DNA from 2 places in the Marivirga sp. genome. Region 2 is predicted to be linked to the other one. Evidence: riboswitches for the same ligand, from Rfam matches in the RefSeq annotation. Region 2 holds a riboswitch; the other holds the start of a gene.

Region 1 (6,283 bases), on a different contig from region 2:
TTAGGTTTTTATCTCAATTTTAAATTATTTAGGACAGCATTGATTTTTTCATAAATATCCTGAGAAATTTTTACCCAATATAAATTGGGATGCTTTTTCTTAATTTTTTCTAAATGATAAATATCAGAATTTACTATGTAGTATGCATCTTCTCTATCTAGTATTTCAATCTCTGGGATTTCATCATTAAATCCAGCTAAGAAGTAAATCTCCTTTTCAGCTTCGTTGGAATATTCAATCTCCTTTTTTACTGATGATTTAGAAATAGCCAAATTATATTTTAAATCTTTCAAATTGGACAAGACGGCTAAAGCGGTAGGAAAACTTCCAGCACCTTTGCCTTTTACAAACTGCTCAGCTGTAAATTCAGCATCCACTAATATTCCGTTATATTCATTTTCAATATTATAAAAATTTTGTTTTTCACTTACCAATTGTGGCTCAACTTTAGCTTTTATTTTGTCGTTTATATTATGAGCTTCTCCAATTAATTTTATTTTTAATTGGTGCTTTTGAGCAAATTGAACAAGATTTTCATCTAAGAAATTGATCCCTTGAAGTGGTATTTTATTGGGATGTACAAAAATCCCAAATGCATGATAAATCATAATGGCCAATTTGAAACGCGTATCCTCTCCACTTACATCAGAATAGGGGTCTAATTCTGCAAAACCTAAGTCTTGAGCATCCTTTAATGCGGAATCATAATCCTGATTTTCACTCACCATTTTTGATAAAATGAAATTACAGGTTCCATTGGCGATGGCTTTTAAAGATTTTACTGTATCTGATTTGAAATGTTGGTCCAGCAACCTTAAAATAGGAATACTGCCGCACACTGCACCTTCATAAAAAAATTTGACGCCATGTTTTTCACTCAATTCAAATAATTCTTGATGATAAAGCGCTACCATTTTTTTATTGGCGCTTACCACTGATTTACCTTTTTCAAATGCTTTTTTAACGATGCCGAAAGCTTCCTCGGGGTCATTAATTAATTCGATGATGAAATCTAATCCTTCATTATTTAAAATTTCATCTGATTCTGTTGTGAGTATTCCGTTCGGCAAATCGAAATCCCTTTGTTTATTAATATTCTTAACGGCAATCTTCTCAATGGAAATACCATACTTTTCATTTTGTTTTAGGGCAGTATAAACCCCTGAGCCCACTACCCCTAATCCGAATAATCCAGCTTTAAATTTCTTCATATAAAGTATTACTTAAATGTTTTTTGATGAATTTAGAAATAAGGTTTCCTTCTATTAAAAATGCATCATGTCCTTTTTGAGATTTTATTACTTCCAGTTTTGCATTGGGAATATGCTCGCTCATAAGTTTTTGCTCCTCTACAGGGAAAAGATTATCACTATCAATTCCAATACATAATGTTTTGGCTTTGATTGATGAAAGCACTTCAATTAAATTACCACCTCTTTCTTCCGATATATTGTGAGCGTCCATCATTTTGGAAAGTATCTTATAGCTTTTAATGCTAAACCTCCCGTTGAATTTTTTTCCTTGATATTTCAAATAGGAAGAGACTTTCCATTCACCATTTTCAGCTTTTCCATTTTGGCTACTTTCAAAATCGGAATAACTTCTATAGCTTAACATGGCAATGCTTCTCGCCAACGAAAGTGATTTTTGCTGCTCTTCTTCATTGCTGTTTTCCCCTAATTCGATTGCTTGTCTTTGGAGCTCGTTATAAGCTATCCCCCAAGCGGAATGTTTGGCATTAGAAGCCACTAGGATTTGGTTTTCAATTACTTCTGGCTCTTTGATAGACCATTCCAGTGCTTGCTGTCCACCTAAGGAACCACCAATTAGATAATGAACTTTAGTAACATTCAACGCTTTTCTTAAGTCTATAAAAGAGTTGACCGCATCTCTATTGGTTATTAGGGGAAAATCATCACCATATATTTCTCCTGTTTCGGGATTAACTGAATTGGGACCAGTGCTACCATAACAAGAGCCTAACATATTAGCACAAATAACAGAATGCTTTTCCAAATCAATAAAACCTCCATTTTCAACAAAAAGGGAAGCCCACCAGTCCTTAACTGATGCGCTTCCTGTAAAAGCATGGCAAACCCAAACCACCTCTTTATCTTTTGAAATTTCCCCTAAAACTTCATAATAAAGAGAGGCATCCTGCAAGTTTTGCCCACTTTCTAATTGAAAATAATAAGGTAATTTATGCTGTGGCATAGTTTTCTTCATGTATTTTTTGAAATGACTGTGTAAAATCTGCTATGATATCATCAATATGCTCTATGCCTACAGAAACCCTCAATAAGTTTGGAGATATGCCAGCTGACAATTGTTCTTCATCAGATAATTGCTGATGGGTTGTAGCGGATGGCTGAATAATCAAAGTCTTAGCATCTCCCACATTCGCCAAATGGCTGACCAACTTCAGATTGTCAACAAAAGCCTTAGTTTCCTCTTTATCTCCTTTAAGCGTAAAGGATAAAACACCCCCATAGCCATTGTGCAAATATTTTTTTGCTAGTTGGTAATATTTACTGCTTTCCAATCCCGGGTAATTCACTTTTTCAACCAATGGATGTTTCTCAAGCCAGAAAGCTAATTTCAGGGCATTGTCAACAGTTCTTTGGACTCTTAATGAGAGTGTTTCCAATCCTTGCAGCAGCAAGAAGCTATTGAACGGGCTTAAGGCTGGACCAAAATCTCTTAAGCCTTCTACTCTTGCCCTGATGGCATAAGCAATATTGGGCAGTCCCAATGGATTCCCTTCCCCAAAGGTTTCCCAGAAATTCAGTCCATGATAACCTTCAGATGGCTCAGAAAATTGCGGGAATTTTCCATTGCCCCAATTATAGTTACCGGCATCCACTAATACACCACCTACAGAAGTCCCATGTCCACCAATCCATTTAGTGGCAGATTCTACCACCACATTAGCTCCATGCTCAATGGGTCTGAATAAATAACCACCTGCGCCAAAAGTATTATCCACAATTAATGGTAAGTCATACTTTTTGGCTAAACCTGAAATGGCCTCAAAATCAGGGATATTGAAAGTTGGGTTACCAATGGTTTCCAAATAAATGGCTTTTGTATTTTCATCAATTAAAGCTTCGTATGATTCTACTTCCTCCTCAGGCGCAAACCGCGCTTCTATGCCCAATCGTTTGAAGGATACTTTGAATTGATTGTAGGTACCTCCGTATAAAAATTTGGTAGTGATGAAATTATCGCCAGCTTCCAAGATATTATTCAAGGCAATAAATTGTGCCGCTTGTCCTGATGCAACTGAAACCGCTGCAACCCCACCTTCTAAAGCAGCAATTCTTTTCTCAAAAACATCATTGGTTGGATTCATGATTCTTGAATAGATATTACCAAATTCCTTTAAACCAAATAAGTTTGCTCCATGCTCTGAGCTATTAAAAGCATAGCTAGTGGTTTGATATATTGGAACAGCTCTTGAGTTAGTGGTGGGGTCAATTTCCTGACCGGCATGTAATTGTAATGTTTCGAATTTTTGTGTAGTTGACATAATTTTAAAATTTAAGATGTATGATTTTATTAAATAACTATTTGCGTAATAAACCCCATCAACATGAAAGATGGGTGTAATTAAAATTTTAATTAATTGATTTTGAATGGATTGTATTTATTTCCGGATAAGTACTTAGATAGAAAAGTATAGAGCATTCCTATTCAGATTATCGGGAGAAATCCAAAAAGAGTTGGGTTGTTGATTAACAACAACAGCACATGCACATTCGCATGGGAGATAAAAAAATAAGTTTGTGATTAATTGAATTAGTAGCTTGAATTCTAGAATTGAATTCAGTTGACTTTTGATTAGCGATTTGTACGCTTCTACTTGAGTTGTGTGGTGTTTTCATATTTATATTTCCCTCATAGGGCAGGATTTGGCACCTTGAATCAGGTTGCCAGAGGATCATAGAGCCTGTCTCTTACCTCTTCGTTATAAATTGATTTAATATTTCAAATGTAGGAAAAGCTTTTTGAAATAAACAAACTTTGGACAAAATAAAAACGACTTATTTTGAAATTAATTTTTATACAGAATATTGTATGGGAAAAAATCAAAAAACAACTTATTATATTGTTTTATTGGGTGTAGTTTTTTTATGTTTAAGTAATCCATTTACAATAAGCCATTGCGCTATAATGTAAGTGGTCATCACTGCTACTCCAGCATAAGGGATAGTGTGAGAAAAGCGATTGATGGCTAAAACAGAATCGGAAATAGTAAATAAAGCCGCGCCTAATACTACCAACTGAAAACTTTCATCTGTGGTTTGGTTTTTACGAAACCATGCTATCACTATCATTAAGGCGAGGACGACAGCATATAAAGAAATCGGCACTTGGATTACACTATCGATGTAGGGCAAAATCAGATATGCCATAAGGGCTAAATAAGCTAAAACTATAAAAGGAAAAAAAGACCATTTAAAATTCAACTTATCTTTGAATGTAGCTTTCTTATATGCAATTATATAAACAATATGAGCCCCCAGAAAAGCGGAAATTCCAGCAAAAAAGAACATAAAATGCTTAAATGCGAAGAGCAACATGATGTCGCCAATCCAACTGAATGCAAGTGCCAAAGTAACAAAACTTACCCATTTCTCATCTTTTCTATTATCTGATTTGTCCCAAAAATAGATTAGAAGTGCAATCATCAATAGGGGCTTGCAGATTTGATGAAGTATGTCAATCTCAAAAGTCAGCGAGATTATTTCAAGTACTGCAACTATCCAATAAAAATATGCTTTAAAGTTCATCTAACAATGTTTATCGAAAAGTACTTATTATTAATCTATTATAAAAGAGATTTTAATGAAGAAATTAGGTGTAATAAATTACAAACTTGTTTGTAATACTTTATTTCTTTATAAATTTTTTCAGACTTTTCTCTGAATCAATGGTTAGCATCACATAATAGTGACCGCTAGGAATGTTTTGGATATTGATCTTATAGAGACCATCTTTAATTTTTTCATGGGTAATTTTCATTTTATTACCGATGATACTCATAACTTCAATTTTAATGTCTGAAGAAATGGAACGGTCATTTATTTTCAAATAAATGAAATCCTCTGCAGGATTTGGGTAAACCTCTGCTTCGCTTAATACATGTGTGATATTAAAATCTAATGCTTTATCATTAATAGGTTCTTTTCCAGCATTTGCTATGGTTAAGCTGAAACTGACTACTATAATTAGCAATATGTTTTTAAAGAATTTCATCACAATTTTTTTACGGTCATTACCGGTTATGGTTTAAAGTTTATTTAATTTTCAATTAATTTAAATGCATCCTTCAATTTCAAAATCATAGTGGAAGGAGTCATATAATTTTCCCCATCTTCCTTTAAGCTAAGGTCACCTGCAATTCCGTGCAAAAATACTGCCAATTTTGCTGTTTCGTATGAGTTTTTTATTCGTGGTGCTAAACCAGCCAAAATCCCACATAATACATCGCCACTTCCCCCTTTTGCCATTCCTGGGTTTCCAGTAGTGTTGAAACTTATCTTTCCTTGCTCATTACAAACCGCAGAATATTTGCCTTTTAATATTACTACAACTTGATGATGCATACAGAATGACTTTAGTTGCATCAATGCCTCAAAATTATTTGAATATTCTCCTACCAGCCGTTTGAATTCCCCATGATGTGGCGTTAAAATCGTACCTTTAGGTAGCAATTCCAATAATTCCCTGTTTTGTGCCATTATGCTTATTGCGTCAGCATCTAAGACCAGTTGACCATGATAGGATTTTAAAATTTCTCTAAGCAAAGCCACTGTTTTATTTGCGAAACCAACAGCTGGGCCAAAAATCAAGACATCTTGCGTTTCATAATTCAAGTAACTCCCTAATGCATATTCATTTTCATCCTCCAAGATCAAGGCTTCAGGAATTTGAATTTGTATGATTTCGATACAATGAGGACAGGATTGTACGGTAAGTAATCCAATACCCGAATGTAGAGCGCCTTTTGCGGCTAATATTGCAGCGCCCATTCTAGCGTGACCTCCTGCTAAAATACATGCTCTACCTCTATCTCCTTTATGGGCTATGGAATCTACCTTTATGGAGGATTTAATGGTATTTGTAAGCTCATAAATTGAATAATCGCTTATGCAATTGTTAATGAAATCACTAGATAAGCCTATATCCAGTATTTCAAAATGGCCAATATATTTCTGGTTTTCTGCCATCATAAAAGCTAGTTTTGGAACTTGAAAACTTAAAGTATGGTCAGCTTTGA
Region 2 (6,283 bases):
AGTTTGATCCAGAGCAGTTTCCTGCTTTGTATTAATCCTTCTTTTTCATATTTGTGCCTTTATCAAAACCTGTCAGGTTTATCTAAATTAAAGTAGTAAAATGATCGTGTTTTCATCTTTAATTTTCAATTACAAACCTGACAGGTTTCATTTCTAATGCAAGCTTGGCGAAGTAGTATTAATTTTTGTCACTTTAATTAACATTTCCAAAGTTCTAAACTTTGGAAAAGTTGATTTTTTAAAAAATCCCTTCAGCAATTCTATAAATAGGGTCAGATTTACCCATTGAATAATAATGTAAACAAGGTGCTCCAAATTCAATCAATTCTTTTGATTGTTGAATGCACCATTCAATTCCCACTTCCTTTGCAGCGGCATTATCTTTACACTTTTCCAACTCATCTACCAAATCATCTGGCAAATCCAAATAAAACGTTCTCGGTAATGCAGACATTTGCTTAAGTGATGTAATAGGTTTCAAGCCAGGGATGATGGGGACATTTATCCCCTCTGCTCGACATAAATTTACAAATTCAAAGTATTTTTGATTATCGAAAAACATCTGAGTCACCACATATTCCGCTCCTCTTTCTACTTTTTGTTTTAAAATCTTTAAATCAGATTTCATACTGGGCGCTTCGAAATGCTTTTCCGGATAGCCGGCAACACCTATGCAGAAATCTGTAGGAGTAGCTGATTGCAATTCTTCGTCAATGTATCGACCGTTATTCATATCTACTACTTGCTCCATGAGTTCAATAGCATAAGCATGTCCATTGGGATCGGGAACAAATTTATTTTCTGATTTTATAGGATCTCCTCGCAAAACCAAAACTGAATCTATACCCAAGAAATCTAAATCTATTAATGCATTTTCTGTTTCTTCTTTGCTAAAGCCACCACAGATGATATGGGGCACTGTGTCGATATCGAATCGGTTTTTAATGGCAGCACAGATTCCGACCGTTCCTGGTCTTTTACGGGTGGTTCGCTTTTCTAATAAGCCGTTACCTTTATCCCGATATACATATTCCTCCCTATGGTAAGTTACATCAATAAAAGGAGGCTTAAATTCCATCAGTGGTTCAATATTTTCAAATAAAGCCTTAATATTCTGTCCTTTCAAAGGAGGTAAAATCTCAAAAGAGAATACGGTATTTTTTGCGTTATTTATATGTTCTGTTACTTTCATAAGTTAGATTTTAGATTCAAGAACCTAGAATCAAGACATGTCTATTGTCTAGGTTCTAGGATCTATATTCTGTTAGAAGTTTAGATTTGGTCGCAACCATCTTTCTATTTCTTCAAATGTCTGGTTTTTTCGTTTGGCTATGTCCTTTACTTGATCTTTTCCGATTTTTCCAAGACCAAAGTAGCGACTTTCAGGATGACCAAAATAGAATCCGCTAACTGAAGCGGTTGGCAACATGGCTAGGTTTTCGGTAAGCATGATGCCTGTTTTCTTTTCTACATCCAATAAATCAAATAAAGTGATCTTTTCGGTATGGTCAGGGCAACCAGGATAGCCTGGAGCCGGTCTGATTCCTTTATATTGTTCTTTTATCAAGCTTTCGTTATCTAATGCCTCATCTTTAGCATAGCCCCAGTATTCAGTTCTTACCTTTTTGTGCAAGAGCTCAGCAAAGGCTTCGGCTAATCTATCTGCCAATGCTTTTGCCATAATGCTATTATAATCATCATGTTCAGCTTCATATTTTGCTGTTATTTTATCCAGTCCAATTCCTGTAGTCACGGCAAAACAGCCCATGTAATCGGTATAGTTAGCTTCAGAGGGAGCTAAGAAATCAGAAAAAGCATAATTAAGATTTTTCTCACCCTTTTTATTTTGCTGTCGGAGCGTATGGAATTCAGTTAGCTTTTGCGTTTTATTGGCATCCGCAAAAACTTCTATGCTATCATGATTTTTAGTATGCGCAGGGTATAGCCCAAAAATAGCATTTGCAGACAGTAATTTATTATCAATGATTTCCTTCAACATCTGCTGCCCATCAGCAAAGAGTTTTCTAGCCTCAACACCTTTTTCAGGATCATCTAATATTTTCGGATAACGCCCTTTCATTTCCCAAGTCTGGAAAAAAGGAGTCCAGTCGATATATTCCGCTATTTCCTTAAGGTCATAATCCTTTAATACCTGTGAACCAATTTTTTTAGGAGCATGCGGTTGATAACTGTCCCAATCAACTTGATATTTATTGGAACGTGCTTCATCTATGCTTACATAATTCTTGGCTTCACCTCTTTTGCCATGGCCGGCTTTTGCTTCAGCATATTCCTTTTCTATTTCTTTATAAAATTCTTCTTTATCTTTCCCTAAAAGCTTACCCGCGACTGTCACAGATCTAGAAGCATCATTTACGTGAATTACTGGCCCATTATAATTCGGTTTAATTTTCACGGCAGTATGAATACGAGAAGTAGTAGCTCCCCCAATCATAACCGGAGTTTTTAAGCCTCTTTTTTCCATTTCCTCCACCACGTAAATCATTTCATCTAATGAAGGTGTAATCAATCCGCTCAATCCTATGATGTCAACTTGGTGCTTTTCGGCTTCTTCCAATATTTTATTTAAAGGCACCATCACCCCCAAATCAATAATCTCATAATTATTGCAAGCCAAAACTACACCTACTATATTCTTACCTATATCATGTACATCGCCTTTTACGGTGGCCATTAGAATTTTGCCTTTTCCGGCCTTCTGCTCTCCCGATGGGTTTGCTTTCTTTTCTGCTTCTATATAGGGTAAAAGGTAAGCCACCGCCTTTTTCATTACCCTAGCACTTTTGACCACTTGAGGTAAAAACATTTTACCAGCACCAAATAAATCACCCACCACATTCATTCCGTCCATCAATGGACCTTCAATAACATCTAAAGGTTTTGCTGCTTTTTGTCTAGCCTCTTCAGTGTCTGAATCAATAAATTCTGTGATTCCTTTCACTAAGGAATGTTCTAATCTTTTATTAACCTCTAAACTTCTCCATTCTTGGGCTGCTTTTTCAGCTTTCTCCCCCGGCTTTAAATTTTCAGCATAGGCCATTAATCGCTCGGTTGCATCTGATCTGCGGTTGAACAATAAATCCTCTACATAATCCAGTAATTCTTTATCGATTTCATCATAAACCTCCAACATTCCCGGATTGACTATCCCCATGTCCAAGCCGGCCTTGATAGCGTGATATAGAAAAGCCGAATGCATGGCTTCTCTTACCACATTATTTCCTCTAAATGAAAAAGAGATATTACTGACTCCACCACTAGTTTTGGCATGTGGTAAATTTTCTTTTATCCATTTAACCGCATTGATAAAATCCACTGCATAATTATCATGCTCCTCCATTCCTGTTCCAATAGTAAGGATGTTGGGGTCAAAGATGATGTCTTCAGGGGGGAATTCTGCCTCATTGACTAGTAAATCATAGCAACGCTTACAAACTTCGATTTTTCTTTCAAATGTATCCGCTTGACCTACTTCATCAAAAGCCATTACCACTACAGCCGATCCATAACTTTTGATTTTTTTGGCTTTGGCAATAAAATCTTCTTCTCCTTCTTTAAGACTGATGGAGTTAACAATTCCTTTACCTTGTAAGCATTTTAGGCCTGCCTCAATCACTTCCCATTTGGATGAATCAATCATAAAAGGAAGCCGTGCTATATCTGGTTCAGAAGCAATAAGATTGACGAAATTTGGAAGTACATTGACCGCATCCAACATACCATCATCCATATTGATGTCGATAATTTGAGCCCCACCTTCTACTTGGTCAACGGCAATGTCAACAGCCTCTTCAAATTTCTCATCACGGATAAGTCTGGCAAATTTTTTAGAACCCGAAACATTGGTTCTTTCACCAATATTAACAAAATTCAGTTCAGGAGTGATGGATAAAGGCTCCAGTCCACTTAATCGCATTAATTTTTTCTGACCGGAAATTTTATGTGGCTTCGAATTTTTTGCGTAGTCAGCTATGGCTTTTATATGTTCGGGTTGAGTACCACAACATCCGCCAATAATATTGACCAATCCTTCATCAAAATAACTTTTGATAATCCCGCTCATTTGACCAGGTGTTTCATCATACTCACCAAATTCATTGGGCAGACCAGCATTAGGATGGCAGGAAATGGCTACATCCGCAATTCTGGCCAATTGTTGCAAATAGACTTTTAATTGGTCGGCACCCAGCGCACAATTGAAGCCTACGCTTAGCAGAGGAAAATGACGAATACTATTCCAAAAGGCTTCTACTGTTTGCCCAGAAAGCGTTCTACCACTGGCATCGGTTATAGTTCCGGAAACCATAACCGGAATATCAATACCTTTCTCATCTTTCAATTCCTGAATGGCCATTAAAGCGGCTTTGCAATTGAGAGTGTCAAAAACAGTCTCTACCAGAAATATATCTACTCCACCAGCAGCCAAGGCCTCAGCTTGTTCTTTATAAGCTATTTTCAGTTCATCAAATGAGGTGGCTCTATACCCAGGTCTGTTTACATCTGGCGATAAAGAGGCTGTTCTGTTGGTGGGGCCAATAGAACCCGCTACAAATCTTGGCCTATCTGTAAACTCTTCCGTAACTTCTTTAGCTAATCTTGCAGATTGCTCATTGAGTTCCCATACCAAATCTTCCATTTGGTAATCGGCCATGGCAATAGTAGTTCCACTAAACGTATTAGTTTCAATGATATCTGCTCCGGCATTAAGATACGCTCTGTGAATATCTTTAATGATTTTAGGTTGGGTTAAAGAAAGTAAATCATTATTACCTTTTAAATCTGAAGCGTAATCAGCAAAACGTTCTCCACGGTAATCGGCTTCCGTGAGTTTATAGTTTTGAATCATAGTGCCCATTGCACCATCCAACACTAAAATTCTTTCCTTTAAAATATCTTTTGAAAATCGACTCATTCTGAATATTTAATTATTTGCATCCAGAAAGGGCCGTGAGAAAGGCTGTTTCTTATCTTTTCCTGACCTATGATTTGGTCAAGATGGGAGTTAGCACCGTTTCCTTTTGCTAATGCATTGGAAGGGTTGCTAAGACTTCAAAGGGCCCAATCCCTCAGTCTTTCTGGATAAGTATTCCAAAGTAAAGCATAAAAACTTAAATGGTAAAGTGAAAGTTCAAAATTTTATTTTTGAATGGATTATTTGAGGAGGGTTTAAATTTCTTTAACCATGATTTCATACAGGAATCCAATCAGAATAGCAAAACCAAAGCTAAGTAATGTTCCAATTAGAATGTATTCAGTGAGTTTTCGGTCTTTTGCGCGTGACAAATCACCAAATCGAAATACGGATTTGGCAGCGATTAAAAATCCTATGGCTTGCCATTCTTGCATTACAACAAAAGAAAAAACAAAAAGCCTTTCTAAAATGCCAATGTATTTCCCTGCTTTTGATAATGAATCTTTATCTGAATCTTCCGGTAAATCCCATTTCGACATGATTACTTTTATCAATACGGCTACTCCATAAGTAAGTATTAGAATACATAACGCCAGAAAATAAATAGAATCGGAAAGATGAAAATTGAAAACTAATTCTTGGGGATAATAATGCCAGCTCATAGCTAGCATGACTGATAAATGGGCTAGTTGATCCAAGCTAAATAGATATCGAGAATTGATTCTTTCTTCAAGATGGATTTTAATGAGGTCAATTACATAATGACTCATAGGAATTACAATAAAGGCTAACCAAAATTCAATATTGAATTTAAATAAAAGCAATAATATAATACAATGAATGGCAATATGGAAATAAAGGAATTTTGATTTCGCTTTATTTAGTTGTTTATCTTTGATCCATTGGTCGGATTGAAATACAAAATCACCTAATACATGAGCAATTAAGGTTTTGAGGAGAAATGTAATCATAGTAGTTGGGTTTGCTTCTTATAATACTCAAGTACTCTTTGCAGGCCATCGTATCCACTTCTGTCCAGAGAAATACTTATGGTGCTTTGAGTTTTTTCTAATAGTTTGGCAAGTTGGTTTTGATTTTTATCAGGGTTTTCGATGCTTGTTTTTATAAGTTCAGCCTGGCTTTTAGTCCATTTGTCTGCAATTAAAAGTACTAATTCAAGCATTATATTTAAAGGCTCATCCCAGTTAGCATCATTTGATTTAATTGCGATATTACTTTTCTTTAGCGACTCAAAGCATAAGCCAGAATTTCGATAGGCAGCACCATTTGATTCTGATATTTTTTCAGATATATTATCTTCCTTTCCGACTCCAATCCCCATTCTGACAT

What was found. Region 2 has a riboswitch for S-adenosylmethionine ahead of metH (methionine synthase). Riboswitches for the same ligand answer to the same signal wherever they lie in the genome.
Region 1: linked by a shared signal. The riboswitch ahead of ACFE0M_RS17940 (O-acetylhomoserine aminocarboxypropyltransferase/cysteine synthase family protein) and the one ahead of metH (methionine synthase) in region 2 are both predicted to bind S-adenosylmethionine.

The regions. Positions count from the first base shown of each region.
Region 1 is NZ_JBNPEF010000037.1:53,316-59,598, reverse strand. Features, by position in the region: gene ACFE0M_RS17950 (homoserine dehydrogenase) at 9-1,211, opposite strand; gene ACFE0M_RS17945 (homoserine O-acetyltransferase family protein) at 1,198-2,226, opposite strand; gene ACFE0M_RS17940 (O-acetylhomoserine aminocarboxypropyltransferase/cysteine synthase family protein) at 2,201-3,529, opposite strand; SAM riboswitch class I at 3,884-3,976, opposite strand; gene ACFE0M_RS17935 (lysoplasmalogenase) at 4,104-4,793, opposite strand; gene ACFE0M_RS17930 (T9SS type A sorting domain-containing protein) at 4,894-5,259, opposite strand; gene ACFE0M_RS17925 (NAD(P)H-hydrate dehydratase) at 5,304-6,283, opposite strand, start outside.
Region 2 is NZ_JBNPEF010000025.1:41,446-47,728, reverse strand. Features, by position in the region: gene ACFE0M_RS13215 (alpha-ketoacid dehydrogenase subunit alpha/beta) at 1-35, shown strand, start outside; gene metF (methylenetetrahydrofolate reductase [NAD(P)H]) at 239-1,192, opposite strand; gene metH (methionine synthase) at 1,265-4,933, opposite strand; SAM riboswitch class I at 4,983-5,107, opposite strand; gene ACFE0M_RS13200 (DUF3307 domain-containing protein) at 5,188-5,904, opposite strand; gene ACFE0M_RS13195 (SatD family protein) at 5,901-6,283, opposite strand, start outside.